DNA from 2 places in the Clostridium sp. HCS.1 genome. Region 1 is predicted to be linked to the other one. Evidence: riboswitches for the same ligand, from Rfam matches in the RefSeq annotation. Region 1 holds a riboswitch; the other holds the start of a gene.
The links. A riboswitch is a leader RNA that binds a small molecule or an ion and turns the genes downstream of it on or off. The one in region 1 is predicted to bind lysine.
Positions count from the first base shown of each region.

Region 2: linked by a shared signal. The riboswitch ahead of ACFYH6_RS16680 (transporter substrate-binding domain-containing protein) and the one ahead of ACFYH6_RS00650 (Na+/H+ antiporter NhaC family protein) in region 1 are both predicted to bind lysine.

Region 1 covers NZ_CP170704.1:131,079-143,384, reverse strand. Annotated here, with positions in the region: gene ACFYH6_RS00660 (FUSC family protein) at 1-278, shown strand, start outside; gene ACFYH6_RS00655 (aminopeptidase P family protein) at 417-2,183, opposite strand; gene ACFYH6_RS00650 (Na+/H+ antiporter NhaC family protein) at 2,334-4,049, opposite strand; lysine riboswitch at 4,246-4,421, opposite strand; gene ACFYH6_RS00645 (aminopeptidase P family protein) at 4,493-5,731, opposite strand; gene ACFYH6_RS00640 (ACT domain-containing protein) at 5,748-6,188, opposite strand; gene ACFYH6_RS00635 (hypothetical protein) at 6,279-6,488, opposite strand; gene ACFYH6_RS00630 (spore maturation protein) at 6,608-7,132, opposite strand; gene ACFYH6_RS00625 (nucleoside recognition domain-containing protein) at 7,147-7,722, opposite strand; gene ACFYH6_RS00620 (hypothetical protein) at 7,839-8,024, shown strand; gene ACFYH6_RS00615 (LacI family DNA-binding transcriptional regulator) at 8,377-9,375, opposite strand; gene ileS (isoleucine--tRNA ligase) at 9,552-12,306, opposite strand, start outside.
Region 2 covers NZ_CP170704.1:3,455,247-3,477,210, reverse strand. Annotated here, with positions in the region: gene ACFYH6_RS16715 (cold-shock protein) at 125-334, opposite strand; gene ACFYH6_RS16710 (alpha/beta hydrolase family protein) at 536-1,339, shown strand; gene ACFYH6_RS16705 (ABC transporter substrate-binding protein) at 1,757-3,334, shown strand; gene ACFYH6_RS16700 (ABC transporter permease) at 3,403-4,356, shown strand; gene ACFYH6_RS16695 (ABC transporter permease) at 4,361-5,242, shown strand; gene ACFYH6_RS16690 (ABC transporter ATP-binding protein) at 5,242-6,216, shown strand; gene ACFYH6_RS16685 (ABC transporter ATP-binding protein) at 6,240-7,214, shown strand; lysine riboswitch at 7,320-7,504, shown strand; gene ACFYH6_RS16680 (transporter substrate-binding domain-containing protein) at 7,645-8,472, shown strand; gene ACFYH6_RS16675 (amino acid ABC transporter permease) at 8,541-9,311, shown strand; gene ACFYH6_RS16670 (amino acid ABC transporter ATP-binding protein) at 9,324-10,058, shown strand; gene ACFYH6_RS16665 (methyl-accepting chemotaxis protein) at 10,211-12,226, shown strand; gene ACFYH6_RS16660 (electron transfer flavoprotein subunit beta/FixA family protein) at 12,495-13,283, shown strand; gene ACFYH6_RS16655 (FAD-binding protein) at 13,295-14,497, shown strand; gene ACFYH6_RS16650 (FAD-binding oxidoreductase) at 14,487-15,887, shown strand; gene ACFYH6_RS16645 (metal-dependent transcriptional regulator) at 16,042-16,494, shown strand; gene ACFYH6_RS16640 (FAD-dependent oxidoreductase) at 16,524-17,966, shown strand; gene ACFYH6_RS16635 (tocopherol cyclase family protein) at 17,956-18,843, shown strand; gene pflB (formate C-acetyltransferase) at 18,897-21,128, opposite strand; gene ACFYH6_RS16625 ((2Fe-2S)-binding protein) at 21,343-21,663, shown strand; gene ACFYH6_RS16620 (DeoR/GlpR family DNA-binding transcription regulator) at 21,855-21,964, shown strand, end outside.

The sequences.
Region 1 (12,306 bases):
TAATATGTAGATTCTTTATTTACAATATATCTACATATTTTTTTAGAAAATTCCTAGTTTATTTTACAATTGCAGTAGGGATTATTATAGTAATTTACTTATGTAATGTAATTAAGAAAAATGGTGCTATAAACATAGCATGTATAGTTTTTCTAGCAGTTACTACAGTTCATGCATTTGGTAATCCAATTTATTATACTCTTAATAGAATTATAGAAACCTTATTTGGTATATTTATAGCTTTGATAGTTAATAAATTTATATTACCACCTAAATAAAAGCAGAGCTTTTATAATTGATAATGGGTAATGCACAATGCATTCTTTAAAGTGTAAAACATGAAAATAAGGAGAAGAATTCCCTTTATCTAATTTTTCTCCCTATCTCTTACTTCTTCTATATTAACTCTTACCTATTTAAACTTCTCTTGTTTCGTGCTTTAAGAATTCTTTTTCTTCTTCATTTAAATACGGGCTTAGTTTTTCAAATACCATCTTGTGATAATCATTTAGCCAAGTTTTTTCTTGTAATGATAGCATTTCTACATTAACCCCTTCTAAATCTATTGGGCAGTAGGATATAGTTCTAAATTTATAGAATTCCCCAAATTCTTCTGATACTAAATCTTTTTCTACTATAATAGTATTTTCAGTTCTTATACCGTACTTTCCTTCTTTATATACACCTGGTTCATTTGTTATGACCATTCCTGGTTCTAATTCTGTTGAATTTCCCATAGGTCTTATAGCTTGAGGCCCTTCATGAACATTTAAGAAGAATCCTAAACCATGACCAGTCCCACATTTATAATCTATTCCATAATCCCAAAGGGGCTTTCTTGCTAATACATCTAAATTAAGACCTGTAGATCCTCTTAAAAATCTAGCTGTTGATAATGCTATGTGTCCTTGTAATACTAATGTATAGTCTCTTTTTTCTTCTTCTGTAATTGGACCTAATATGAATGTTCTTGTAATATCAGTAGTTCCATCTAAATATTGAGCACCTGAATCTAAAAGAAACATACCTTCTGGCTTTAGTTCATAATCACTAGCTTCTGTTGCTGAATAGTGCATCATAGCTGCATGTTCTTTATAACCTGCTATAGTTCCAAAGCTATCTCCTTTATAATTTTCTCCTTCTGCTCTAAAGTCTCTTAATTTATTACTTGCTGATATTTCGGTAATCTTTTCTTTTCCTATATTTTCCTTTAGCCATTTTATGAATTTAACCATAGCTACTCCATCTCTTACTTGAGAGATTTCCCAATTAGCTATTTCTACTTCATTTTTTATAGCCTTTAAATTAGTAGTTATATTAGTTTCTCTTATTAACTTTACTTTATCATTCAAAGCTGTAAATATTTTAGCATTTAATCTCACTTCATCGAAAATAACCGCTCCATTTAAAAGTTTTACATCCTCTTCAATTTCATCATATTCTTTAATTATAAAACCTTCATTATAAAGCTTATTCTTAGTTATATCATCTAATTTATTATTATTAATATAAAGTTTAGCGTAATCTTTTCCAACTACTACATAAGCTAATGCTACAGGATTAAACTTAATATCATTACCTCTTATATTACATAGCCATGCTATATCATCTAAAGAAGATAATATATAAAAATCTCCCTTTTTACTTTCCATATTTTTTCTAACTTCCTTTAGCTTTTCACTAGAAGATTTCCCTGCATATTTTTCATCATGAATAAATATTTTATCTTGAGGTAGCTCTGGTCTATCAGTCCATATATTATCTAATAAATCATTACCCATATTGATATTAAAGCCAATTTCCTTGGCAATATTTAAGTATCCTTCATATTCTTTAACTGAAAATACCTTCCCATCAAAGCCCAAAGTTTCATTAGCCTTTATGTTACTTCTTATCCACTCTTCAATAGTTGGATAACCTGGAGTTCTTATTTTCATAAGAGAAATTCCACTACCATTAAGCTCCTTATCAGCTTGGATAAAATATCTACCATCAGTCCAAAGATATGCTTCCTTCCTTCCAACTAAAAGAGTACCTGCTGAACCAGTAAAACCAGAAATAAATTCTCTACCTTTAAAATATTCAGCAACATATTCACTTTGATGTGCGTCACTACTTGGAATAATATAATAATCTATATTTTCTCCTTTCATAACTTCTCTAAGCTGTTCTAAGTTATTCATGCTTTTGCCCCCTAATTCTATTTTCAAAATATTTTTACTATATAATTTACTATAGTCTATAATATATAACTTTTCAATTTATTATACATACCCATCTTTTTAAATGAAATTTAATCTAAAAAAAGGAGCTGCCTTAGCAACTCCAATTTATTATTCTACTTTTTTCCCAAGGATTTGTACTCCTAAGTAAACTGCTATAAGTGCTATTGGAAGTACTATATACCATTGTACTCCAAATCCTGCTGGTATATAACCAAAGACTATAGTAATGCCAGATACAAATAATGCATACCACATTTGTGTATTAACGTGAGCTATATGATTACATCCAGCTCCCATGGATGAAAGAATTGTAGTATCTGATATAGGTGAACAATGATCTCCAAAAATTGCTCCAGTTAATACTGCACTTGTACTAACTATAACATAACTCATTTCTGGATTCATTGAATAAGCTAATGGAATTGCTAAAGGCATTAATATTCCCATAGTTCCATAGGCTGTACCTGTAGCAAAGGATATTATTGCAGATAATATAAATATTAAACTTGGAAGTAAAAAGTTTGGTAATGAACCTGAAAGTAATGTAACTAAATACTTAGCAGTTCCTAAATCTTTAATTACTGAACTCAATGACCAAGCTAATAATAATATTACTCCTGTTATTAGTAATGGTTTCATTCCATCTATCCATGTTTCTATTGCTTCTTCAATAGTAAATATCTTCTTACCTACTCCCATAGCTATAGCAACTATACTTGCTACTATAGCAGATTGAAATAATGCTACTGATGCATCTGATGCACTAAAAGCTTCTTGTATTGCCCTAAAGGATAGTGGAGAGTTTGTCATTATTTCTTGTAATGCTATATTTTCTCCAGTCATTATAGAAGAATATCCACTATAATAGAAGCAAATTAATGCAGTAGCTACTAATGTTCCTATTGGTATAATAGCATTCCACACACTTAATTTAATTCCTTCCTTAGGCTCAAGCTCTGAATGTTCTATACTTGAATTTAATATATTATTTTTACATTCTTTTATTTCTTTTCTTCTGGCTTCTATTTCAGCCTTATACATAGGTCCAAAATCCTTTAATAAGAAAGATGTAATAAATACGAAAAATAAAATTAATATATTATAAAATCTATATGGAATAGTTTGTAGGAAAACTCCAAAAGCATCTACTTGTTGTCCTACACCATTTATAAAAGCATCATTAATTAATCCTACTTCTAAGCCTATCCAAGTTGATACAATTGCAAGGCCTGCTATAGGTGCTGCTGTTGCATCTATAATAAAAGCAAGTCTTTCTCTAGATATTTTCATCTTATCTGCCACTGGTTTCATAATAGGTCCAACTATTAATGAGTTTGCATAGTCATCAAAGAAAACTGTTAATCCTAATAAAAGTGTAACTAATTGCGCACTCTTAGCTGTTTTTGCTTTTCTTGCTAGAGCTTCTGCTATAGCCTTAGCTCCACCCATTTTAGCCACTAAATGTATAACCCCACCTATTACTAATACCTGAAGTATTATACCTGCATTCCATGGATCAGCTAATGAATTTAAAACTCTTGATACAAAATCTAAGAAAGAATTAATTAAAGCCATTATAAAGGAATTATCTACTAAGTTAACTAAAAAAGCTCCTACAATTGTTCCTATAAATAATGATATTATTACATTCTTAGTTAAAAAAGCTAAAGCTATTGCAACTATTGGTGGTATTAATGTTAAGAATCCATAATGATTAGCATTAGCTGTAGCAGTGTCAACTTCTGCTGCAAAAACCACTGAAGTGGATAGCAAAACCATCAACAAAGTCATTATTAAAACTTTGATTTGTCTTTTGTTTTTCATACTAAGTCCCCCTTAAAGTCTTGTAAATAATTAAAGGGCAGAATTTTTTATTTATTATTTTTATAATCTTAAAATATATAAATATAAAAATAGTTTTCCACACATTTAAAGAAAATATAATATTATAAATAATTAAAAAAGCCTTGAGTATCAACTCAAGGCTAGAATATGCTTACTAAAAATAAGATTAAATTCCCTAAGTGATAGCTCCCCACAAATTTACTTTGTGACAGTGATACATATATTCTATGTAACCCCAGCCATATGATATTAAAGCATTAATCATACGCTTCGGCGATAATTCCTTTCCTATTAAATCATAGTGCTTATCTCATTAATAGTACTTTTAAGTATCGCGCCTCTACCCCGTCTTTATTTACATTTAATTTACATAAATATTGTACAATTATTACTTGAATTTTGCAACCTATATCTATAATTGTCTATAAATTATTTTTAGCCATAAATTCTTCAATTTCATCTATAGTTTTAATCATTTCTTTAGTTAATACTTCATGTCCTTCTTCTGTAATTAAAACATCATCTTCTATTCTTATGCCTATTCCTTCTTCTTCAATATAGATACCTGGCTCTACAGTATAAACCATACCTGGCTTAAATATTACATTTCTATTTTCAAGTTCTATATCATGAGTATCCATACCTAAACTATGTCCAATACTATGGTAATAGTATTTTGATACCTCTTCTTTATTTGTAATAAGGCCTAATGAAACACATTCTTCAGCAATCCATTCCTTAGCTTTTTTGTTTAATTCTAAAAAGCTTGCTCCTGGTTTCATTTCTGATATTACTCTTTCATTTACTTTAAGAACTGCGTTATAAACTTCCTTTTGTCTTTCTGTAAACTTACCACTTACAGGGAATGTCCTTGAAATATCTCCATTGTAATACTTATATTGAGCTCCTAAATCAAATAAAATTAAATCTCCATCTTTTATTTCAGAATCATTAGTTACATAATGTAAAACTGTAGCATTTTTCCCTGCTGCAGCAATAGTTTTAAATGCTAAATCTTTAACTCCATTCTTCTTACATACAAAGTCAAAATAGGCTTCTAGCTCATATTCCTTAATTCCATCTTTAGAATTTTTCATAAGCTCTTTTACACCTTCTATAGTTATAGCTATAGCTTTTCTTATTCTATTAACTTCTTCTTCAGTTTTTATAAGTCTTAATTCTCCTATTAATCTATAAGCATTTAATATATTTATATTAAAATACTTTTCTTTAATTTCCTTTATAAAATTATATGACTTATTTTCCTTCTCTAAATCTAAATATATATTAACCTCTTCTTTATTAAGAATAGTTCTTTCTATAAAACTATTAAAATCACCTAAGTAATTAACCTCTTCAATTCCACAAATATTGAATACCTCTTCTTTTCTTATAGTTTTACCTTCCCACTTTTCTCTAATAGCATCAACTTCTTTTATAAATAAATATTCTTTAATTTCTCCATTTATTTTAGATAAAACTAAAATATGTTCTTCTTCTTCAATGCCTGTTAGATAATAAAAATTTCTATTTGGTGTAAATTGATAATTCTCATCAGCTGTTTTTTTAGGTGCTTTACCTGCAAACAGTATAAGTAAAGAATTATCTTTAATTTTATTTAATACCTTATGTCTATTATCTTTAAAAAAATCTTTTTTCACTTTAACACTTCCTTTATTATTCCATAGCTAATACTTTAACACTTACTACATTTTTTAATCCCCTTAACGTATTTACTAAATGCTTTAAATCTTTTTTCATATTTGATATATCTAATGTTATTGTTACATTAGCTGCCATATTTATTGGTATATCCTGATTAATAGTTAATATATTTCCTTTGTTAAATGCAATGCAATCTAAAACCTTAGATAAGGTTCCAGCCTCATGTGATAGTAAAACAACTAAGGTTATCTTCTTACTATTTAACCCCTCTGTCATTGGAAATATATGATCTTTATACTTATAGTAGGTACTTCTACTTATTCCTGTTTTCTTTACAGCCTCACTTATATCTTTTGCTTTTCCCGTCAAAAGATTCTCTTTAACTTCTAGTACCTTTATGAAAATTTCTGGCATAATTTTATTGCTTACAATATAAAATTTTTCTGAAGCCATTCCCTCACCACCCTTAGTAAAATAAAAAAGCTATATAAATTTTATTATATAGCTTATCTAAACTAAAATACATATTATTCCTAAAGTTATTTATATCAATTTTTTAGATTTTTTACTTCTATTTATATATACCTTTAAAACTGATACTATAATAGAAGTCACTCCACCTAAAGCAAAAAATAATTCTATATTATTAAAAAATAGTCCTAATACTACTCCTACCCCTACACCATAGACTAAATAAATTGATAAAACCTTTATCTCATCATCTGTTAAAAATAAATTTTCAATCCATTTCATCTATTTCCCACTTCCCTCCTTATTCTTATAAATATATTATAATTCACTTTCATTATTAACTAGTTACAAAAATATTACATATTTATTATTTTTTATATTTTTGAATTATTTGCAATAATTTACATCAATAGTTTTGAAACTAAGAAAATTGATATTATTATAGCAGTTAAATCAGCTAATACCGCAGCCCATAATGTATGCCTTATTTTCTTTATTTGTACCGCTCCAAAATATACAGTTATAGTATAAAAAATAGTTTCAGTAGTTCCCATAATTACTGATGCTATTAGTCCTATGTAGCTATCTGGACCATAAGTCTTTACTATATCGGTCAATATTCCTATAGCACCACTTCCTGATAGAGGTTTAATTAAAACCAAGGGGATTATTTCTTTAGGTAGTCCTATTAAACTACCTACTGGTGCTATCATATTATTTAATAAGTCTAATAACTTTGCTTCTCTAAAAATATTAACTGCAATTATCATTGCTAAAAGATATGGAAATATATTAAGGCAAACCTTCAATCCTTCCTTAGCTCCTTCAATAAACCATTCATATACCTTTTTACCCTTAATCATCCCATAAGTTATAATAATTACTACTATTATAGGGATTATACTTTTTGTTATATACTGAAACATAAATAAAATCCTCCTTAAAAGTATCTTTGTAATATCTTACAAAGAACTACTCCTGTAATAGCAGCAAATGTACTTGCTAAAACTGCTGGCAAAATAATTGATCCAGGATTACTAGAACCTACTGCTGCTCTTATAGAAATAACTGTTGAAGGTACTAACTGTATACATGCTGCATTTAAAACTAAAAATAAACACATATCATTAGAAGCTGTACCCTTTTCCTTATTAAGCCTATCCATTTCCTGCATTGCCTTTATTCCAAAAGGGGTTGCTGCATTACCTAATCCCATCATATTTGCTGTTATATTCATAACTATAGCACCTAAGGCCTTCTCATCCTTAGCTGCTTCCTTAAAAATAATCTTTAAAAGTGGCCTTAATAATTTTGCTAATTTGTTTGTAAATCCACTTTTTTCTGCTACCTTCATAACACCACACCAAAAGCACATAAGTCCAACCAAGCCTATAATCATAGATACTGTTGAATCTGCAGAATTAATAATGGATTTTGATATAACCTCTCCATTACCTGTAAATAATCCCACCAATATTCCTAAAAATATCATAATAAACCATATATAATTTATCAAAATTCCACCTCTTACTAATTTCTTCTATTAATATATGACTTGAATATGCTATTTATTAGTGATAGGATGAATATATGTAATATAAATTATGTTTAAATACATAAAGGAGATAATTTATGAAGGAATCAAATTTAAAACTAGCTCAACAAGATATAGATGATGCTCTAAAAACAGTAGAAGATATGGTTAGCTTTATTGATGAAACTGATCTTCCAAAAGAAAAGCTAAGAGAAAAATTTCTTACTTTAACTGAAAAAGTTCAAGAATTAGAAAACATATTAAAAATTGAAGGTATTATATAATCGTACATAAAAAACAATGGATTTGTTAGATTATTATTACAAGATAACATTTTAATAAATTCTAAGAAATTAAAAAACAACTTCCTTAAGAAGTTGTTTTTTTTGACCTTAACCCAAATTTCTCAATGATTAGTTACCCATTCTAATCAAATATACTTATATTATACACAGTTGAAATTTGAAAACGTTTAATGACTTGTAGTATTAATTATAACATGGTTTTTATTTCCTAACAATACATAACTTCTAAAAAAATTGTAAACATTTATTAAATATTTGTAAATATATCCAAAAATGATATTATTTATAAAAATAGAAGTGTAGATATTAATCTACACTTCTATTTAAGTTCTTATTTACAACTATCTCTTTCTATTAGTGTATAATCAAGAACAAATTGAGATTCCTCTAATTCTCTCTTACTAAGCATTTTAATAAGCATTCTCATAGCTACTGATCCCATATCATAACTTGGTTGTTTTATAGTAGTTATCTTTGGATAGAACTCAGATGACATATTGTTATCATTAAATCCAATAACGCTTACGTCTTCTGGTACTCTCTTTCCTACTTCTCTTAAGGCATTTATAACACCCATAGCAATTTCATCTGATGCGCAAACTACTGCATCATACTCTTTCTTGCTATCTTCAAAGTATTTTACAGCTTCGTATCCACTTTTAACTTTTAATCCTCCAAAGTATACTAAGCTCTCATCTACATTGATATCCTTATCATTAAGTGCTTCTTTATAACCTATGTATCTATCTCCCCAAGCATTCATATTCTCTTTTTTTGCACCTGCAAAAGCTATTTTAGATAGTCCCTTGTCTAAAAGATAGTTTGTTGCTTCTTTTGAGGCCTTAGTATTATCTATAGTTACACTTGGTAAACTTTCTTCTTTATCTTTAGTTTCTACTAAAACAGTAGTTAAATTTAATTCATTAATAATATTTAAAGTTTCTTCTTGTAGAGATGAGCTCATATAAATAACCCCATCAACCATTTTTTCTCTTAGTACTCTTAAATATTCTTTTTCCTTTTCAATATCAAAATCTGAATTACATAAGATGACGTTATAATCATAAATATTAGCCACATCTTCTGCTCCCCTAACTATCTCAGGATAAAATCCACTTGATATGTCAGGAACTAAGATTCCTACTGTCTTCGTTCTTTGAGTTTTTAAACTTCTTGCTACAATATTAGGTCTATAGCCTAGCTTATTAATGGCATCTAAAACCTTTTTCTTCGTGTCCTCGTTTACAACATCTATGTCGTTTAAAACTCTAGAAACAGTAGCAATTGATACTCCAGCTTCTCTAGCAACATCTTTTATAGAAGTAGCCATAACACATCACTCCAATTTTTATTTTTTAATCTTTTTTATCTCATTTTAACAATAATTATACTATTTGCAAATACTTTATACAATATTCTAAGTTATTCTTTATAATAACTCACTATAAAATAAGTAAAAAGTTAGAAATTCTATAGAAACTTCTAACTTTTTAACATAAAATTATTCTACTTAATTACTTTAACTGTCATATTTAATTTTTCACCATTAATAACAGTTTCAGTGTAATCAGCATCTTCATTTATAACAATTTCTTGAGTTAATGTTTCTCTCTTTATTACATCTGAATATTTGTTAATGATATTAATTAACATATCATTTCCTGCAACAAATAATTTTATCTTATCTGCAACTTCAAAACCTTTTTCTTTTCTCATATTTTGTATCTTTGAAGTTATTTCTCTTAATTGTCCTTCTTCTTTTAATTCTTCTGTAATTGTAGTATCAAGAACAACTCCGATTTCACCTTCGCCAGCAAAAGCATATCCTTCTAAACCTTGCATAGTTACAAGAACACTTTCACTATTTAATACTATATCAGTTCCATCTACAGTAATAGTTTCAGTTTCACCTGATTGTAATTTTTGAGCTAATTCCATTTGGTTTCTTGAAGCTATTTCTTTTCTTATTCCTGGAATTAACTTACCATATTGTCTTCCAAGAACAGGCAGGTTAGGCTTGATTTCAAAGTTAACATGTTCTGATAAATCAGCTCCAAATTCTACAGTCTTAATATTAAGTTCATCTTTTATAATATCTCCATAATAAGCTGGAATAGCTGCTGTTGAAAGTAACATCTTAGAAAGTGGCTGTCTATTCTTAATATTAGCACCATTTCTAGCACTTCTACCAAGTTTAACTATTGTATAAGCTAAATCCATTTCCTTTTCTAAGTTTTCATCTATTGCACTTTCATCAACTGATGGCCATGAACATAAATGTACACTTTCTGTAGCAGATTTATCTAATCCTACAACTAAATTTTGATAAATTTCTTCTGTTACGAAAGGTACAAATGGAGCTGCTATCTTAACTAAAGTAGTTAAGACTCTATATAATGTAACATAAGCACCAATTTTATCATCTGATAAATCTTCTGACCAATATCTTGCTCTATTTCTTCTTACATACCAGTTTGATAACTCATCTGTAAAATCTTCAATAGCTAATGCAGCTTGAGTTATTTGATATGATGCTAAGTTTTCATCTACTTCCTTAATTAATGTGTTAAGCTTAGACATTATCCACTTATCCATAACATTTTCTGATTTGAAATCTTTATAGTCTAATGGATTAAACTTATCTAAATCAGCATATAAAACATAGAATGAATATACATTCCATAAAGTGCTTAAGAACTTTCTTTGAGCTTCTTGAACATCATCAATAGAGAATCTTGTTGGAAGCCATGGTGCGCTTGCAGTATAGAAATGCCATCTTGTAGCATCTGCACCTTGTGAATCTAATACATCAAATGGGTCTACTACATTTCCCTTTGACTTAGACATCTTTAAGCCTTTTTTATCTAAAACGTGACCTAAAACTATACAGTTTTCAAATGGATTAGTATCAAATATAGCTGTTGAAATAGCTAATAATGTATAGAACCATCCTCTTGTTTGGTCAACAGCTTCTGAAATAAATTGAGCTGGGAAGTTCTCTTCAAATAGCTCTTTATTTTCAAATGGATAGTGTAATTGAGCAAAAGGCATAGATCCTGAATCAAACCAACAATCAATAACTTCAGCAGTTCTAGTCATTTCTTTTCCACATTCAGAACACTTAAGCTTAACACCATCTATATATGGTTTATGAAGCTCTATATCCTCTGGAACATTAATTCCCTTTTCCTTTAATTCAGCTATACTTCCTATACATTCTCTGTGACCACATTCACATTCCCAAATAGGAAGTGGTGTACCCCAGTATCTATCTCTTGATATACCCCAGTCAATAACATTTTCTAAGAACTTACCAAATCTACCTGTTCTTATGTTATCTGGGTACCAATTAATCTTATTATTATTTTCTAAAAGCTTATCTCTAAGCTTAGTCATTGCAACAAACCAGCTTTCTCTTGGATAGTAAAGAAGTGGTGTGTCACATCTCCAGCAGTGTGGATAAGAGTGAGTATGCTTTTCAGCTTTAAACAATTTATTTTCTTCTTCTAAATATTTAACTATGCTTTCATCGCACTTCTTAACAAACTTCCCTGCCCATGGTGTTACTTCTTCTACAAAGTTACCACTAGCATCTACTAAGTTTATAAATCCTATTCCATTTTGCTTAGCAACAAAACTATCATCTTCACCATATGCAGGTGCTATATGAACAATACCAGTACCATCTGATAAAGTTACATAATCACCATGAATAACTTCAAAAGCTTTTCCATCAACTTTTCCAAATGGAAGCAATCTTTCATATTTTGTTCCTAATAATTCAGTTCCCTTAAATTCCTTGATTACTTCGTAATCTTCTCCTAATACTTTTGTAGCTAAATCTTTAGCAACTATTAATGTTTCATCACCAACTTTAGCTTCAATATAATCATATGCTTTATTTACACATAAAGCTAAATTTGAAGGTAATGTCCATGGAGTTGTTGTCCATGCTAATATATATTTATTATCTTCTCCTTGAACCTTAAACTTAGCTATAGCAGTTAAATCCTTAACATCCTTATATCCTTGTGACACTTCGTGAGAAGAAAGTCCAGTTCCACATCTTGGGCAATATGGCATTACCTTATGTCCCTTATATAAAAGTCCTTTTTCCCACATTTGGCTTAATGCCCACCAAACAGATTCTATATATGAGTTGTGATAAGTAACGTAAGGCTTCTCCATATCTACCCAGTAACCTATTTGATCAGTCATCTTTTCCCACATATTAACATAAGTGAAAACTGACTCTTTACAT
Region 2 (21,964 bases), 460 kb from region 1:
TTAGAAATGTATGATTAGTAATGAAGGATTAACTTAATATGATTAAGGTTAAGTTAATAGAAGTGAATATATTAGGTACTATTATATATTAAAAAAAGCATCTCATAAGAGGTGCTTTTTTAGATTATAATTTTTGTACGTTCACAGCCATAGGTCCTTTTTCATTTTCTGTAATGTTGAAGGTTACATTTTCGCCTTCATGTAAAGATTTTTCAGAACCTTTCTCTTTAATTTGTGAGTAATGTACAAATACATCATTCCCTTCATTGCATGATATGAAACCATACCCCTTTTCACAATTGAACCATTTAACTACTCCTGTTATTTCTGCCATGATTTATCCTCCTTACTATATATATCATTAAATAGTATCTGCTAAAATTAATATTTTAAAACCTTTGTAAATAAAAAACGATTTGATATAAAAAATTATTAATGAATATATGGAAAATCATTATTATTTAATATGAATTATATACAGTCGAATTTTTTAGGTATATAATAACATAATAAAATAGTTTTTAGGAGGATAGGCATGGTTTTATTTGAAGTAAACTATTTCTCAAATACCTTAGGAATTAATACTAAGTTAAATGTACTTTTGCCTCAACAAAAGTCAAATGAAATAGATGCTAAGGAAAGTATTAATAAGAAAGGACAACCAGTATTATATTTATTACATGGTATGGGAAATGATGAAAGTGTTTGGATGCGTAGAACATCTATAGAAAGATATGCATCACAATACGGATTTGCTGTAGTAATACCTACAACTCAATTAGGTTGCTATACAGATACTACATATGGAGCTAAATATTGGACTTACATATCAGAAGAACTACCTAAGTTTTGCAAAGAATATTTCAACAACTTTTCAGATAGAAAAGAAGATACTTTTGTTGCTGGTGTTTCTATGGGGGGGCATGGTGCTCTTAAATTAGCATTAACTCATCCTGAAAAGTTTAAGGCAGCAGCATCATTATCAGGTCCTTTAAATATAGCTAGTGAATCAATGACAGAAGGCTTTAAGAATAAAAGAAAGTCTTTTTGGGAAGGAGTATTTGGACCATTAGAAAATATTAAAGGGTCAAAAAATGACTTAATATATCTTTTAGATTCCTTGTCAAAAGATAATGAAATTAATAATTTACCCAAAATATATTCTTGGTGTGGTACAGAGGACTTTCTATATAAAAATAATCAGGAAATGGAAGAAAAAATGAAGGCTTTAGGAGTAGATTCTGAATTTAATTACTCAGAAGGAGAGCATAATTGGTCTTGTTGGGATAGAGAAATACAAAATGTATTAAGATGGTTTGATGAAATAAGAAATAAATAAAAAATACGAATACATGTTAATAAATTTAAATAAAAATAGATAAGCCTATTTTTATTTAAATTTCATTGACAAAAAATAATAATGTTCATATAATATGGATATAATGCTAAAAAGTAATCCGATAGGGATTATGTGTAATCTTAATAAAGGTAGATTTAGTAAGGCTTTGAAAGAAAAAGTTCTTTGTTTCTCAAGTATTAATTGCACCTTAATTAGAGTGTAATAATAAAATAGAAGGAGTTTCTTATTATATTAAATAGATTAAGGATTTATATTATTTTATAACAATTAAAGAGGAATAGGGTTTATTTAACTTCGGATCTTAATAAGAGACGATTTTTTATTATAGTGGAATTTATAAAAAGACTATACTATAAATATCTTTTGCTAAAAATAATTATTTTATGGAGGGTAAATATGAAATTTAAGAAAATATCAAAATTATTAACAGTAACAATAGCTACAGCAATGTTATTAGCAGCTTGTGGTAATAAAGTAGATAATAATAGCAATACAGGAGGAACTTCCTCACAATCTGATTCATTTATATACGGTATTGCTGGGGATCCAGGAAACTCAGTAAATGTTATAACAACTAGTGATCGTTATGGATTAATGACTATAAAAGCATTATATTCACCTTTATATATGTATAATGCAGATGGAATTAATTATTTTCTTGCAGAAAGCATGACTCCATCAGAAGATAATTTAACTTATACAGCTAAGCTTAGAAAAGATGTTAAATGGAGTGATGGAGAAGCATTTACAGCTGATGATGTTGTGTTCACTTATGAACAAATGTTAAAAGAAGAAAATGCAGGATGGGCATATAGCCAATTAATTTTTAATGGAAAACCAGTAAAAGTTGAAAAAGTAGATGATTATACAGTTAACTTCATACTTCCAGAAGTTAGTGCTCCAGCTATGGAACTATTAGCTAATATATTCATTATGCCAAAGCATATTTATGAAGGAGAAACTAATTTTGAAAATAGTGAAAAGAATGCTACACCAGTAGGAACTGGTCCATATAAATTAGCAGAATATAAAGCAGGACAATATGTTAAGTTTGAAAAAAATGAACATTACTTCCTTGGTGAAGCCAATATACAAAATGTAATATTTAGAATAATACCAGATGCTAATACAGCTAAACTTGCTTTACAAAAGGGTGAAATAAATGCTTTATCTGTTCAATCTAGTGATTTAACTGATTTAACAAAAGGAGATAATTTAACTCCATATAAGTATGATGAAGGTAGAGTTGCTTATGTAGTTATTAATTCAAACTCAAAAAAATTACAAGATAAAAAAGTTAGACAAGCTATTTTTTATGGAATGAATAGAACAGATTTAATAAATGCTGCTTTTGGTTCAAAGGAATATGCAGAGGAAGCTTATACATTCTTACCAAACGGGAACCCATTCCATACAAATGATGTTGAACAATATAATTTTGATCAAGAAAAAGCTAAAAAGTTATTAGAAGAATCAGGGGTTACCAATTTAACAGTTAAGCTTGGATATACTTCAAATGATGTTCCATCTCAAAAAGAAGCTACAATAATTCAACAAAATCTTAAAGCAATAGGTGTTAATGTAGAATTAGCAGGACAAGAAGGAACAGCTTTAAGTCAACAAATGCTTAATGAAGATTCAGATTATGATATGTTTATTGGTGGATACATCATGGGAATAGATCCAGATACATTTAACTCATTATTTACTTCAGAAAGTAAATACAATTATAGTCACTATAAAGACAAGGAAATTGATGACTTATTTAATGCTGGTAGAGTTGAAACTGATGAAGCAAAAAGAGTTGAAATATATAATAAAGTTCAACAAAAATTACAAGATAACGCATACTTCTATCCAATGTTAGAAAACAAGAGAATAGTAGTTATGAGTTCTAATGTAACAGGAGTTGATGAAGCTAAATTAGTACCAGTTTATACTTTTGAAGATATGTCAAAATTAAGCTTTAAGTAGAATTTTAATTTTAATGAAGGTGCTGCATATTGCAGCACCATATAATTTTTGTCGGGGAAGTGATAATGATGGCTAAATACATTTTAAAGAGAATACTTCAAGCTATTCCTTTAATACTACTAATTTCAATAATTTGTTTTACATTAATTCAATTAGCACCATACAATGCCATTGATACAATGATTACTCCAAAAATGTCCCAGGAAACTGTAGAGCTTATAAAAGCAAAATATGGTTTTGATAAACCTGTATATATGCAATATTTATTATGGCTTAAAGGAATTTTTAGTGGACAATTTGGATATTCAATAATTACTCATGAAAGCATATCTAATGATTTAATAGCAAGAATTCCAGCAACTGCTATATTAGTATTCCCGTCTTATTTAATCGCATTTATAATTTCAATAGTTTTAGGCTTATTAGCAGGATCTAATAAAAATAAATTGGTAGATAAAATTATAGATGGATTTTGTTCTATTGGAATAGCTATTCCTAGCTTTTGGTTTGCAATGATTATGATATTTATCTTTGGATATAAGTTTTCAATATTACCTATATTAGGAATGAACACTATTGGAAGAGAAGGATCAATAGGAGATTTCTTATTACACTTTGTAATGCCTTGTATAGTTTTAGTAGTAGCCTTTTTACCTGATTTAATAAGATATGTGAGATCTTCTACAATAGGACAAGTTTCTGAAGACTATGTTATGGTTCAAGAAGCTTTTGGAGCAAGTAAATCAGAAATATTATTTAAACACGTTTGTAAAAATGTGCTTTTACCTATAATTACAAAACTAGGAATGGCTCTCCCTATGCTTATTACAGGAGCCATGATAACAGAAACTGTTTTTGGATGGCCAGGAGTTGGACCTTATTTCGTAAATGCTGTAAGATCTTTAGATTATCCAATTATTATGGCAATTCTATTGCTATCATCAACTTTAGTTATACTAGGAAACTTATTGTCAGATATACTTTATTCATTAATAGATCCTAGAATAAAGGAAATGAGGTAGCGTAATGGAAAATAGAAAATTAAAAAATAGAAGATTAAAAAATAGAAGATTAAAAAACTTTGAAGATGAAATTAAGCATAATAAGAGTGCTTTATTTGCTATGTTATTTTTAATATTTATAGTATTTATATCAATATTTGCCTTTATAATTCCAATAGATCCTGACTTAACTAATACATCTAATATTCTTCAATCACCTAGTTTAGCTCATATATTTGGAACTGATGAATTAGGAAGAGATTACTTTGTTAGAACTGTATATGGAGGAAGAGTTTCATTAACAGTAGGAATTTTAGCTATGATTATATCTACTAGTATTGGAGTAGCTGTAGGAACCATAAGTGGATATTATGGAGGAAAGATAGATAATATTTTAATGAGAATTGTTGATATAATATCATCTATTCCATGGATGATATTAGTAACAGTAATAAGTATATTTTTAAAACCAGGATTACAAGCAATTATAATAGTTATAGGTTTATTTTCATGGATGGAAACTTCAAGATTAGTACGTGCAGAAACTCTCTCAATTAAAGAAAGAGAATATGTGCTTTATGCAAAATCTATTGGAGAAGCTTCAGGGAAAATAATATTTAGACATATTATACCTAGCGTTTTTCCAACAATAATTATTGCTTCAACATCTAGTATTGCAGGTGCAATAATGACTGAATCTTCCCTAAGCTTTTTAGGCCTTGGAATTCAGCCGCCAATGTCATCTTGGGGAAACCTTCTTCAAAATGCACAAACTAATCTTCAAAGTGCCTTATATATGGCATTAATACCAGGGATATTAATAATTTTAACTATATATTCATTCAATAAATTAGGAAATGTATTAAGAGTCCTTGTAGAACCTAAAATTTCAGGAGGTGAGAACTAATGGATAGAGATAATAGCCTTCTTAGTGTAGAGAATTTAAAAACCAATTTTAATATTAAAGATAAGAAAATTGAAGCTGTAAGAGGTGTAAGCTTTAATGTTAATAAAGGTGATATATTAGGGATAGTTGGAGAATCAGGAAGTGGTAAAAGTGTTCTTATGAAATCTGTAATGAATATATTACCTGAAAATGCGAAAATAGAAGAGGGAAAAGTTTATTTTAATAATATAGATATTTCAAGCATGAGCAAAAAAGAATTGCAAAGTATTAAGGGAAAAGAAATAGCTATGATTTTTCAAGATCCTATGACTGCTTTAAATCCATTAAAAAAAGTAGGAGATCATTTAATAGAAGTATTAGTGAGACATAAAGGCATAAATAAGAAAGCAGCAAAGATAATAGCATTAGACATTTTAAAGCAAGTAGGAATACCTATGCCAGAAAAGAGAATAGATCAATATCCTCATGAATTTAGTGGAGGGATGCGTCAGAGAGTTTTAATAGCCATGGCATTAGCATGTAATCCTAAGCTTTTAATTGCAGACGAGCCTACTACAGCCCTTGATGTAACTATACAAGCTCAGATTTTACAGTTATTAAAGAACTTAAAAGAAATTAATGATATGTCAGTTATATTAATAACTCATGATCTTGGAGTAGTAGCAAGCCTTTGCAATAGAGTAATTGTAATGTATGGTGGATTAATAATGGAAGAGGGGCTTGTGGAGGAAATTTTCTATGAAGCTAAACATCCATATACTAAGGCTTTACTTAATTCAATACCTAAAATAGAAGATGATGAAAAAGCAAGACTTAAGCCTATAAAAGGTTCTGCACCATCTCTATTAAATCCACCAAAGGGTTGTCCTTTTGCAAATAGATGCGAATTTGCCTTTGAAAGATGTTTTCAAGAAATGCCTAATTATAAAAACTTTAGTGAAACACATAGATCAATGTGCTTTTTAGAAAAATAAATCTAAGATTGGGAGGTGTTAGAATGTCTAATGATATATTAATAGAAGTAAAGAATTTAAAAAAGTATTTTCCAGTAAAAAATGAGTTTTTAAGTGGGGAAAAAAAATACGTTAAAGCAGTAGATGGAGTTTCTTTTAATATTAAAAAAGGAGAAACCTTCGGACTTGTAGGTGAATCAGGTTGTGGTAAATCAACTCTTGGAAGATCTATTACAAGGCTTTATGATACAACAGAAGGAGATATAATTTTTGAAGGAACAAATATAGCTAAGCTTTCTAAAAAAGAAATGAAAAACTTTTATAGTAAAATTCAAACTATATTTCAAGATCCATATTCATCTTTAAATCCGAATATGACAGTTGGAGAATTAGTAAATGAACCTTTAGCATTGCATACTAAATTAAATAAGGATGAAAGAAATAAAAAAATAAAAGAATTACTAGACATGGTTGGATTATCAGAGGCAGATATGGATAAGTTTCCTTATGAATTTAGTGGAGGACAAAGGCAGAGAATAGGAATTGCAAGAGCCATATCTACTGAACCAGATTTTATTCTTTGTGACGAGCCTATTTCTGCATTGGATGTATCTATTCAAGCTCAAGTGGTGAATATGTTAGAAGATTTGCAGAAAAAATTAAAACTAACATATCTTTTTGTTGCTCATGATTTATCTATGGTAAAGCATATTTCTGATAGAATAGGAGTAATGTATCTTGGAAAAATGGTAGAAATATCAGATAGTAATGAATTATATAAAAAGCCACTTCACCCATATACAAAAGGGCTTTTATCAGCTATACCAATAGCAGATCCTAAGAAGGCAAATAATTCAGAAATAACATTAATAAAGGGAGATGTGCCTAGCCCTATAAATATTCCATCAGGATGTAGATTTCATACTAGATGCCCTTATGCAACAGACATATGTAAGACTGTGGAACCTGAAATGAGAGAGATAGAAAAGAATCACTTTGTAAGCTGTCATTTATATTAAATTCACAATATTAAGTATTGTATAAAAAATGTGAAAATATATCTATTGACATAGGTGGAAAATAGTAGTAAAATGTATATAAAATTAAATAAATACCTCACTTAGCAGTGGGGTAGAGGCGCAGAATTTAACAGTCTTTAGTGGAGCTTGAGAGTGCTATGAAGCTATTGAGAAGGAAATTTTGCCGAAGCTTGTAATATATCTCGATATTACTTGCTGGGTCTGTAATTAATAGTTGCAGGACTGTCTTAATAAGCTTTCCCGGTTTATTAAGTTGTGCTATCTCAAATGGGAAGATGAGGGTTAAGTGTCTATGAATTGATCTTGAGCTTTATGGCTCAATTATTTTTTAGAGTATCTTATCCGAAATATTTAAGATAGCACCAACCGAGAGGTTGGTTTTTTTATTATCATAAAGGAGAGGATAAATATGAAGAAAAAATTATCATTATTAATTTTAGCTGTAGCAACAGCAGCACTAACATTAACAGGTTGCGGATCAAGTAATGCAAATAATTCTGGAGAAGATGTATTTAGAGTTGGAATGGAAGCAGGATATGCTCCATTTAACTGGACTCAAATGGATGATTCAAATGGAGCTGTAAAAATAGATGGAAGTTCTGAATATGCAGGAGGCTATGATGTAGAAATAGCTAAGAAAATAGCAGATAGCTTAGGTAAAAAATTAGTAATAGTTAAAACTGAGTGGGATGGACTTGTTCCAGCATTAACATCTGGAAAGATAGATGCAATAATAGCAGGTATGTCACCAACAGCAGAACGTAAAGAAACAATAGACTTTACAGATGTTTATTATAAATCAGATTTAGTAATGCTAGTTAAAAAAGGCAGTTCTTATGAAAATGCAGAAACATTAAAAGATTTTTCAGGTGCTAAAGTAACTGCTCAATTAAATACTTTCCACTATACAGTTATAGATCAAATTCCAAGTGTTAATAAAGTTACAGCAATGGACAACTTCCCTGCAATGAGAGTTGCACTTGAATCTGGAGTAATAGATGGATATGTAACAGAAAGACCTGAAGCATTAAGTGCACAAATGGCAAATGAAAACTTTAAAATGGTTGAATTTAAAGAAGGATTTGTGACTTCAGAAGAAGATACAGCAATAGCAGTTGGCCTTCAAAAGAATAGTGATTTAAAAGATAAGATAAATGAAACCTTAAAAGGAATTTCTGAGGAAGATAGATTGAAGATAATGGATGACGCAATTAAAAATCAACCAGCAGCTCAATAACAATAAAGGGGGTCAAACTGATTTATTATAATCAGTTGCCCCTATTTCACATATAAGGAGATTAGAAGATGACTCTAGAATGGTTAATAAAAATAATTACAAATAACTGGCCTATGTTTATACGTGGGGCAGGAATGACATTACTTATTTCTATAGTAGGTACTTTAATTGGTTCATTAATTGGACTTATTGTAGGAGTAATAAGAACAATACCAATACCTGAAAGAGGTATAAAAAAGGTATTATTAAAGATAATTAATATAATTTTATCAATTTATATAGAATTCTTTAGAGGAACTCCAATGATTGTTCAAGCTATGGTAATTTACTATGGTTCAGCAGCAGCCTTTGGAATAGATATTAATAAAATTGCAGCAGGTTTATTTATAGTTTCAATTAATACTGGAGCATATATGTCTGAAATAGTTAGAGGAGGTATTGTTTCTATAGATAAAGGTCAATTTGAAGCAGCTCAAGCTATTGGAATGAATCATTTTCAAACTATGACTAACATAGTATTACCACAGGTAATTAGAAATATATTACCAGCAACAGGTAATGAATTTGTAATTAACATAAAGGATACTTCAGTATTAAATGTTATTTCGGTTTCAGAGTTATTCTTCCAAACTAAGTCTATAGCTGGAAATAACTTTAGATATTTTGAATCCTTCTTTGTAGCATGTATATTATATTTCATAATGACATTTACAGTTACAAGAATACTAAGATATTTAGAAAAGAAAATTGATGGACCAGAAAACTATATAATATTAGGAAATCAAATGCAGGTTTCTAAAATAGAAGATAAAGCTAAGAAGAATAATATAATGGCTTAAGGAGGAATTAATATGGAAAAGATTATAGAAGTTAAGCATTTAAGTAAATCCTTTGGAGGCCATGAAGTTTTAAAGGATATTGATTTTTCAGTAAATAAAGGAGAAGTTATTTGTATAATAGGTTCATCAGGTTCTGGGAAATCTACATTATTAAGATGTATAAATCTTTTAGAAAAGCCAACAGGTGGAGAAATAATATATAAAAATGAAAATATATTAGATGATAATCATGATATATATAAATATAGAACTAAATTAGGAATGGTTTTCCAACAATTTAATTTATTTAATAATCACAATGTTTTAAGTAATTGTGTTGTTGGACAAGTAAAAGTTTTAGGAAGGTCTAAAGAAGAAGCAGAGAAAGTAGCAATGAAATACTTAGATATAGTAGGTATGGGTAATTATATAAATGCTAAGCCAAAACAATTATCTGGAGGACAAAAGCAAAGAGTTGCTATTGCAAGAGCTTTATCTATGGAACCAGATGTTATTTTATTTGATGAACCAACATCTGCTCTTGATCCAGAAATGGTTGGAGAAGTTTTAAAGGTAATGAAGGAATTAGCAGAAAGTGGACTTACTATGCTAGTAGTAACTCATGAAATGGGATTTGCTAATGAAGTGTCAGATAGAGTTGTATTTATGAATAATGGAGTCATAGAAGAAGAAGGAACTCCAGAAGAAATATTTAATAATCCTAAAAAGGAACGTACTAGAGAATTCTTAAAAAGAACATTTAAATAATATTAAAAATTAATAAGAGTTATTTCAGAATGACTTATGAAATCAATGCTGAAAGGACTCTTATTTTTTATTACTATTTTTCTAAATAGTAGTGGGAATTATTCGAAAATAATATAGTAATTATAAAACATGTTCAAATATAAGGGGGAAAAATGAAAAAGAAAATAAAAAATAAGAGAAAAACATTGAAGGTTTTTGTTGCCAAATTCTTGGTTTTAACATCAACAATACCGTTAATAGTAATTGCTGTTGCCAATTTTTATTCATTAAATAAAAATATCATAAATTTAAGAAATTCTATTATTAACAAAAATATTAATTCTATTAATGAAGCATTAGAAACTAATGACAACAATAGCATAGGAGATGTTAATTTTTTATCTAAGGATGCCAATGCTAAAGGGATAAAAGATAATAAGAATAATGAAGCAGAATGGCTTGAAAAGTTATTTGAAAGTTATATTAATACTAAAATGGGTATTTCAAATGTGTATATGGGAAGCGAAGATGGTAAATTTATCATGGCTCCATATGAAGATACGGGTGGGAATTATGATGCAAGAGAAAGAGATTGGTATAAAAATTCTATAAACAATCCGGATAAAGTAGTGGTCTCAGATCCTTATGAGGATTACACAACTAAAAGAACTATGGTTACATACTCTAAAGCTGTATTTAATGATACTGGTGAATTACAGGGGGTAATTGGAATAGATAAAAATCTAGAATATTTATCTATTCTGATAAAAAAAATAGAAGATTATAATAATGCTTATTCTGTAATTTTTAATAATGATGGGACTATTATAGCTAATGAAGAAGTAGATTTAATAGGCAAAAATGAAGTTGATATTCCATGGATTAAAGAGGTTATTAAAATTGAAGACAATAATAGTGAATACATAAAAATAGATAATGAGTTCTATTTAGTTTCTAAATCTATAAATATACAAACAGGATATATAACTTGTGTATTTATACCTTTAAGTGAGACTATCAAGGAATATTTTTCAGAGTTAATAATTCCTTTAATTGTTTTTATAGTAACACTAGCAATTGTAATAATTGCTTCAAGGAATTTTATTAATAAGTTAGCTAAACCAATAAAAGGTGTAGTTGTATTATTAAATAAGATTAAAGGTGGAGATTTTACAGAAATATCGGAAGTGAAAAATGAATATAATGAAGAAGTAGCAGTTATGATTAATGCTGTAAATGATCTTTCACATGAAATGGGAATACTAATTTCAGGTATTCAAGATGAAGCAAATAGAGTTAATGATGGAAGTAGCACATTATTTGAAATAACAAAAGAGTCAAGTAATGTAGGAGAAGAAATAGCCACATCAGTTCAAGAGATAGCAGAAGGAGCAACTAATCAAGCAATACAATTAGATGATGGTGTTAAAAAAATTGGAGAGTTAGAGCAGGAAATAAATAAATCAATAATAAGCTCAAATAAGATGCTAAAAACTTCATCTGATGTAAAGCTATCTTCAAGAGAAGGTAGAATATCAATGGAGATATTAAGTGAAAAGTACTCTGAAAATAAAGAAGCTAATGACAATATAGTTAATAAGGTAAATATACTATCACATAAATCACATCAAATAGGAATAATTGTAGAAGCTATTAAATCTATTACTGAACAAACTAATCTTTTAGCATTAAATGCAGGGATAGAAGCAGCTAGAGTTGGTGAGGCTGGTAAAGGTTTTGCAGTAGTAGCAGAAGAAGTAAGAAAATTAGCAGAAGAATCAGCTAAATCAGCTACAGAAATAAATAATGTTATTGTAGAAATAAAAGGTAGTATTAATGAACTTTATATAGATATATTAAAATCAAGTGAATTAAGTAAAGAAACTGGAGTTAGCCTTATTGAAACTAGAGATAAATTTGAAGTTATAGATAATGTAATAAATGAATTAGAAATGAATGTTAAAGAAGTAACTAACTCTTTAGAGAAAATATCTTTATGCAAGGAGGATGTAGTTGTAAAAATATCTGAAGTTTCTACTGTTGGTGAAGAAACTGCTGCAATTACAGAAGAAGTAAGTGCTGCATCAGAAGAACAAGCATCAGCATTGCAAGAAATTGCTAATGAAGCCCAGGGATTAAAGGATAATTCTATGAGATTAAAGGAATTAATTAAAAAATTTAAGGTTTAGAAAAATGTAAAAATGAAGTGCACTACAGCTACTAGATGTAAAAAGCTAATAGTTATAGTGCATTTTTTATTATTAAATTATAGTACTTATATAATTAAAGTATTTATTAAAAATCATTTTCATAGAAATATAAATATGCGAAAGTTCTTTTAATAAGTTATTAAAATAACAAATATAGACAATTATATAAAATGGTATTACAATTATTCTGTGGAAAAGTGAAATAGAATTACAAGATATAATTATATATAATGGGGGGAAGGATACTATGAATACTATGGTCTGTATAAAACAAGTTCCAGGAACATCAAAAGTAGAAGTAGATGAAAAGACTGGAGTTTTAAAAAGGGATGGAATAGATAGCAAAATGAATCCTTATGATCTATATGCTTTAGAAGCTGCACTTAGAATTAAAGAGATAGTTGGAGGAACAGTTGATGCAATAAGTATGGGACCACAGCAAGCAATGGAAGTAATTAGAGAATCATTCTCTATGGGGGTAGATAATGGAATATTAATTTCTGATAGAAAATTTGCAGGAGCAGATGTTTTAGCAACTTCATATACAATATCTCAAGGTATCAAAAAAGCTGGAGACTACGATTTAATTATTTGTGGTAAGCAAACTACAGATGGGGATACTGCTCAAGTAGGGCCAGAAATAGCTGAATACTTGGGAATTCCTCATGTAACAAATGTGAAAAGAATATTTGAGGTTAAAGAGGATTCTATAATTATTGAAATGGATATGCAAGAAGTAAATGGAATATTAGAAGTAAAATTACCTTGTTTAATAACTGTTGAAAAGGATATTTATGAACCTAGACTACCATCCTATATAAGAAAAAAGAAAACAAAAAATAGAGAAATAAAAATCTTATCATTAAATGATTTAGAGGATAAAGATGAAAATAAGTATGGATTAAATGGTTCGCCAACTCAAGTTGAAAGAATATTTCCACCTGAAGTTAACTTAAAACATGAAAGTTTTACTGGTAGTTCAGAAAAGGTTTCCAAAGATGTTTTTAATAAATTAAAAGAATTTAAGTTCTTATAGGGGGAGTATATATGGCAAAGTTATTAATTAATCAAGAAAAAGTAATAAATATAGATGAACTTATTAGCATCTGCCCATTTAGAGCATTAGAAAATAAGAATGGGAAATTAGATATAAATTCTAATTGTAAAATGTGTAAGATATGTGTCAATAAAGGACCTAAAGGTGCCGTTGAGTATATAGAAGAAGAAAGGGTTTTAATAGACAAAAGTAAATGGAAGGGAATCACTATATATGTTGATCATATAGATGGCAATATACATCCAGTTACCTTTGAGCTTATAGGAAAGGCTAGAGAACTTGCAGATAAAGTTAAACAAGAAGTTTATTGTATTTTTATTGGATCTAATATAAAAGAAAAGGCAAAGGAATTGCTTCATTATGGGGTAGATAAGGTATATGTTTATGATGATGAAAGTTTAAATAATTTCAATATAGAACCATACACTGCAATCTTTGAAGATTATATAAGTGATATTAAACCTTCAGTTATTTTAGTGGGTGCAACTACTATTGGAAGGTCTCTAGCTCCAAGAGTAGCAGCAAGATTTAGAACGGGATTAACTGCTGATTGTACTATATTAGATATAAAAGAAAATACTGATTTAGTACAAATAAGACCTGCCTTTGGTGGAAATATAATGGCTCAAATAGTAACTCCTAATTCAAGACCACAATTAGCTACTGTTAGATATAAGGTTATGTCAGCACCTGATAGAAATCCAGTATCTAAAGGAATAGTTATTATTTGTGATGTAGATAAGAAAAAATTATCCTCAAATATAAAAATAAAGAACGTAGTTAAAAAGCAAAAAGAGCATAGTATCTCTGACGCTGAGGTTTTAGTAGTAGCAGGAAGAGGCGTAAAAACTGAAAAGGATATGGACATGGTAAGAGAGCTAGCAGAATTATTAGGAGGAGAAGTTGCTGTCACAAGGCCTTTAGTTGAAGCAGGATGGGAATTACCAAATAAACAAGTTGGATTAAGTGGGAGAACTGTCAGAGCTAAATTAGTAATAGCTTGTGGAGTATCAGGAGCAGTTCAATTTACTGCTGGAATGAATAATTCAGAATATATTTTTGCAATAAATAAGGATGAAAATGCATCCATATTTAAAGTGGCTCATTATGGAATTGTAGGAGATATATATGAAATTATTCCTAAATTAATAGAAATGATTAAGGAAGATGGGGGGAAGGCATATGCAATATAATAAGGTTCAAGAAGTTAATATTATTCATATAAAATCAATAATTAAAGATGAAAATAGAATTTTCTATGGTGATAATATAAATGAAGATTATAGTCATGATGAATTAGCTTTTATTAAAGTAAAACCAGAGTTAGTTGTTAAGGTTAAGAGTACTGAAGAAGTCTCATTAATTATGAAATATGCCTATGAAAATAATATACCAGTTACAGCTAGAGGGTCAGGTACTGGTTTAGTGGGAGCTTGTGTTCCACTAAGTGGAGGTATAATAATAGACCTAAGTGATATGAATAAAATAATAGAGTTAGATGAAGAAAATTTAACTTTAACTGTTGAACCAGGTGTATTACTTATGGAAATAAGTAAGTTTGTACAAGAAAATGATCTTTTCTATCCTCCAGATCCAGGAGAGAAAACAGCTACAATAGGAGGTAATATTAGCACTAATGCAGGAGGTATGAGAGCTGTAAAATATGGAGTTACAAGGGACTATGTTAGAGGCTTAGAAGTAGTTACAGCAAGTGGAGAAGTATTAAATCTAGGTGGTAAGGTAGTTAAGAATAGTTCTGGATACAGCTTAAAGGATTTAATAATAGGATCAGAAGGAACTTTGGGGATTATTACTAAGGCAATATTGAAGTTACTTCCATTACCTAAAAAATCTATAAGTTTATTGATACCCTTTATTGATTTAGAGACAGCAATAGAAACTGTTCCAAAGATAATTAAATCTAAATCTGTTCCAACAGCTATTGAATTTATGGAAGGAGAAGTTATTAAATCAGCAGAAGAATATTTAGGAAAGAAGTTTCCAGATCATAGCTCAGATGCCTATCTATTATTAACTTTTGATGGTAACTCAAAAGAAGAAGTAGAAAGAGCATATGAAAATGTAGCAGAAATATGTTTGCAGCAAGGAGCATTAGATGTATTGATTTCTGATACTGAAGAAAGGCAAGAGTCTATATGGTCCGCTAGAAGTGCATTCTTGGAGGCTATAAAAAATTCTACTACAGAAATGGATGAGGTAGATGTAGTTGTTCCTAGAAATAAAGTAGCCAATTTCGTAAAATTTACTCATAATTTACAAGAAGAATATAAAATTAGAATACAAAGTTTTGGACATGCTGGCGATGGGAATCTTCATATATATATACTAAGAGATAATTTAGATGAGGATATCTGGAACAAACTGTTAAATGATGTTATGAAAAAAATGTATGATAAAGCTAATGAATTATCAGGACAAGTATCTGGTGAGCATGGAATAGGATATGCTAAAAGGGAATATCTAAAGGAATCTTTAAGAGGAGAAAATATAGAAATAATGCAAAATATAAAGAAAGTATTTGATGATAAAAATATATTAAATCCAGGAAAGATTTGTTGGTAGAAAATTAGAAGATATATTTAAAGGGATATGAAAATAATTATGCTTATTTAAAGCTAGGGCATTATTGTTTTCATATTTTTTTATTTATATGAATTTAATAAAAATTATTAAATATAAATATATAAAGATAGTATTTTTGAGTGGAGATAAGGCTATGCCTAAGGGTTTTTATACTTTTAATAATTATTTTAAAATAAATTCTAATATAGTTACAGCATCTATGGAAGATTATATAGAAATGATTTATAGACTATCAAATAAAACTGGTTTTACTAGGGTGGTTGATTTATCTAAGGCATTAAATGTGAAACCAGCCTCTATAACAAATATGATAAGAAAGTTAGATGAATTAAGCCTAGTTACTTATGAAAAATACGGATATATAAAGCTTACAGAAGAAGGGCATAGTTATGGAGCATACTTATTATATAGGCATAATACTATAGAAAAGTTTTTAACTATAATAGGTGTTACAAACAATATTTTAGAAGAAACAGAGAAAATTGAGCATGTTTTAAGTAAAGAAACTTTTGAGCGAATTGAATATTTTATAGAAATTATTGATAATCATCCAATAATAAAAGATAAATTAGGGAAGAATAGATAATATTATTATTTAGTTAATGGAGTGATTATATGAAATCAGTTTGGTCTGAAAGCTATAAAACAAATAAAAAAGAACATAAATTAGATATAGAAGAGGCTGATGTAGTTATTATAGGGGGAGGTATAGCAGGAGTATTAACAGCCTATATGCTAAAAGAAAATAAAATAAATGCTGTGGTATTAGAGAGAGGGAAAGTTTTAACTGGTAATACAATGAATACTACAGCCAAAATTACAATACAACATAATATTATATATGATAAATTAATTAAGGAATTTGGAAAAGAAAATGCAAAAAGATATGCTTTAGCTAATCAACTAGCTTTAGAAAATTATGAAGAAATAATCAGCAAAAATAATATTGATTGTAATTTTGAAATAGCTGATGCTTATATTTACACCTTAGATTCACCAGAAAAAATAGAAAAAGAGTATAAGGCGGCAGTAAGTTTAGGAATAGATGCTGAATTAGTAGATAATACTGAACTACCATTTGAAGTTGCTAAAGCTGTTAAGTTCAGAAATCAAGCACATTTTAATCCGATAAAGTTTTTAAATCATATTATAAAGGACTTAACTATATATGAAGATACAACTGCTATAGAAATAAAAGATAATATAGTAGTTACAAATAGGGGTGAAATAAAGGCTAAAAGCATAGTAGTAGCTACACATTTCCCTATTATTAATGTTCCTGGATATTATTTTTTTAGAATGCATCAAGAAAGAGAGTATGTTATTGCCTTAAAAAATGCTCAACTTTTAAAAGGAATGTATATAGATGAAAAAGATGGAGGATATTCATTTAGAAGATATGAAGATTATTTAATTTTAGGTGGAGCATCTGGGAGAACTGGAAGTAATGAAGAAGGTGGTTCTTATAAGAAATTAAGGGATTTAGCTAAAAAGCTCTATCCAGATTCAATTGAAGAATATCATTGGTCTGCACAAGATTGTATGACTTCAGATGGAATCCCTTTTATAGGTGTATATTCAAAGGAACTTCCTAATGTTTATGTAGCTACTGGATTTAATAAATGGGGAATGACATCATCTATGGTTTCAGCAATAATAATTAGTGGATTAATAAATGGTAAAGCATATGATTTCAATGAAATCTTCTCTCCAAGTAGATTTGATATGACGGCATCAATTAAAAATTTACTTAAAGATGGATTTGAAACAACATATAACTTTATTGCAGAAAAAATAAGAATTCCAATGGAAACTGCAGAAAATATTAAAAATGGAGATGCTGGAATAGTATTATATGAAGGGAAAAAGGTTGGAGTATATAAAAATCAAGAAGGTAAGATTTATGCTGTATCTACTAAATGTCCACATTTAGGATGTGAATTAAAGTGGAATGCTGATGACTTATCCTGGGATTGCCCTTGTCATGGATCAAGATTTAACTATAAGGGAGAATTCTTAGAATCTCCAACTATTAAAGATTTGAAGTATGAAGAATAAAGAAAATTATACTAAGAAGAAAGGCTATTTTGAAGGCTGGTATTTCAAGCATCAAAGTAAAGAGCTTAGTATTTCATTTATCCCAGGTATAAATATAAACAGGAATGGAGATAAATATGCCTTTATTCAGATTATTACTGAAAATAAGTCCTATAATGTAAACTATGATTATAAGGATTTTTCTATAAGTAAAGATAAGCTTACAATAAAAATAAAAGATAATATTTTTTCATTAAGTGGAGTAATAGTTAATATAAAGAACAAAGATATTAATATAAAAGGAAGACTTATTTATAAAAACATTACTCCTATAAAGAAAGATATAATGGGACCTTTTGCACATCTTCCATTTATGGAATGTTTTCATGGAGTTTTAAGTTTAAATCATACTTTAGAAGGAAGTTTATTTATTAATTATAAAGAATTTAAATTTAATGGAGGTAAAGGATATATAGAAAAGGACTCAGGAACATCTTTTCCTGATAAATATCTATGGGTACAATCTAATTATTTTAAGAATAATGATATAAGTATAATGGTTTCTATAGCTAATATACCCTTTTTAGGTTTTAAATTTATGGGATGTATAGCCATAGTTTATTATGAAGGCATGAAATATATATTAGCCACCTATAATGGAGTAAAGATAATATCTTACAATGAAAAGGGATTAATAATTAAGAAGGGTGAATATAGATTAGAAATAGAAATAGAAGAACTACATCCGCAAAAGCTTTTGGCTCCAAATGGCGGAGAAATGATAAGAACAATAACAGAAAATATCTCCTGTAATGCAAGGTTTAAATTTTATAAAGGTAAAAATTTAATTTTTAAGTTAGATTCAGATAAAACAAGTTTTGAATATGTAAGTAATTAAAAAATGTGAAGTATAATATTATACTTCACATTTAATTATTTCAAATCAAATAATTACATTGATTTGTGGAATGTTCTATTTATAACATCTAATTGTTGTTCTCTTGTTAACTTAATGAAGTTTACAGCATATCCTGAAACTCTGATAGTTAATTGAGGATATAATTCTGGATGTTCCATAGCATCTAATAAAGTTTCTCTATCAAATACATTTACATTTAAGTGTTGAGCACCTTGAGAGAAGTATCCATCCATCATTGTTCCTAAGTTATGGATTCTATTTTCAGGTGTCTTTCCTAATGCATCAGGTATTATTGAGAAAGTATTTGATATACCATCTTGTGAATGCTCATATGGTAATTTAGCAACTGAGTTTAATGATGCTAATGAACCACTGTTATCTCTTCCGTGCATTGGATTAGCTCCTGGAGCAAATGGTTCTCCAGCTTTTCTTCCATCTGGAGTAGTACCAGTCTTCTTACCATAAACAACATTTGAAGTTATTGTTAATACTGATTGAGTGTGGTATGCATTTCTGTATGTCTTGTTCTTTCTGATTTTATTCATCATATTTTCAACTAACCATACAGCAATATCATCAACTCTATCGTCATCATTTCCATATTTAGGGTAATCGCCTTCAACTTCAAAGTCGATAGCTACGCCTTCTTCATTTCTTATTGGCTTAACCTTAGCATATTTAATTGCTGATAAAGAGTCAGCACAAACAGATAATCCTGCTATACCGCAAGCCATTGTTCTGAATACATCTCTATCATGTAAAGCCATTTGTAATTTTTCATATGAATACTTATCATGCATGTAATGAATAACATTTAAAGTGTTAACATAAAGATTAGCTAACCAATCTGTCATAGTTTCAAATCTTTCCATTACTTCATCATAGTTTAGATATTCACTAGTTAGTGGAGCAAGCTTAGGTCCAACTTGCATTCCATATTTTTCATCTTTACCGCCATTAATAGCGTAAAGTAAAGTCTTAGCTAAGTTAACTCTAGCACCGAAGAATTGCATTTGTTTACCAACTCTCATAGCAGATACGCAACAAGCAATTGCATAATCATCTCCCCAGTATGGAGCCATTAAATCATCATTTTCATATTGAACTGAGCTTGTATCAATAGAAACCTTTGAACAGAAATCTTTAAATCCTTGAGGTAATCTAGTTGACCAAAGAACAGTTAGGTTTGGTTCTGGTGATGGTCCTAAAGTATATAGTGTATTAAGAATTCTGAAAGAGTTCTTAGTAACTAATGTTCTTCCATCTAATCCCATACCACCAATTGATTCAGTAACCCAAGTTGGGTCTCCTGAGAATAAATCATTATATTCTGGAGTTCTTAAGAATTTAACAAGTCTTAATTTCATAACGAAATGGTCAACTAATTCTTGAGCTTCCTCTTCAGTTATTAATCCAGCTTTTAAATCTCTTTCAATATATATATCTAAGAAAGTAGAAGTTCTTCCAAGAGACATAGCAGCACCATTTTGGTCCTTTATAGCTCCTAAGAATCCAAAGTATAACCATTGGATAGCTTCTTTAGCATTCTTAGCTGGTCCAGATATATCAAAACCATAAGTTTCAGCTAATCCTTTTAATTCTTTTAAAGCAACTATTTGATCAGATATTTCTTCTCTTAATCTAATTACTTCTTCATCTATACATTTAACTTCTAAGCTCTTCTTTTGAGCAATTTTATCTTCTATTAATCTATCTACACCGTATAAAGCAACTCTTCTATAGTCACCTATAATTCTTCCTCTACCATAAGCATCTGGAAGTCCAGTTATAACTCCTGATTTTCTTGCAAGTCTCATTTCATCAGTATAAGCATCAAAAACACCTTGATTATGAGTTTTTCTATACTTAGTAAATATTTCAGAAATTCTTGGACTTACTTCATAACCGTAAGCTTTTGCAGCATTTTCAGCCATTCTTATACCACCAAAAGGCATTACAGCTCTCTTTAATGGAGCATCAGTTTGAACTCCAACTATTTTTTCAAAAGCTTCATCTATATATCCAGCTTTGTATTCATTTATTCCAGAGATAGTTTCAGTATCAATATCTAAAACCCCACCATTTTCTCTTTCCTTTTTGAATAATTCACTTACTTCTTCCCATAATTTTTTAGTTGAATCAGTTGCACCTACTAAAAAATTATCGTCGCCAGTGTATGGAGTATAGTTTAATTGAATAAAGTTTCTAACATCAATAGACTTAGTCCATTGGCCTTGCTTAAAATTGATCCATTCTTGCTTCATACATTGCACCCCTTTTTAACTATTTACAAACATTCTTACAATTGGGAATAATTCTCAATGAATAATGTTTATCTTCTACATTTTATCATTAAGTACTAATAATTGCAAGAATGTCTTAAAAGTTAAGTAAAATCTTTAATTTTATTATATTGATAAGAAATAATCTTACTGTATAATTATAATATATAATTAGAAGTTTTGGGAGGACTTTTTTATGGCTGGCGAAAGAAAAATTTGCAGATGTAGAAATGTTAGCTATTTAGATATAAGGCAAGCTATGAAATCAGGTGCTAGAGATATAGAAGATATTATGGAAGCTACAGGTGCTGCAACTTGTTGTGGGGGCTGTACTAGTGAGATATTATCCATATTAAATTCAGCTTGTAGCTGTAATTCTGTTTCTATTAATGAGGTGTTGGATGCAGTTAAGTCAGGAGCTGATTCAACAGATAAAGTTGGAGAAGTTACAAAAGCAGGTACTACTTGTGGTAGATGTATGCCATTAATAGAAAGTATTGTAGAATTAAAAAAATAAAAAGTTATATATTTAAATAGAAAAATAGATTTAAACTACTGTAGTTTAAATCTATTTTTCTATTTAAATGATTTTTTATGAATGAAAATGATTGATTTTTAGATTTGAAGTGAAATAAAATGAATTATTTTGAATGAAATCTCTTGAAATCGTTTTAGAAAAGGAGTATTATTTTAACAAGGAGTGATTTTATGTTAACAGAAGAAAGACAAAAGTTAATATTAGAGGAGCTTAATAAAAATTCAGTAGTATATGTTAGTGATTTAGTGAAGAAATTAGATGCTTCAGAATCAACAATTAG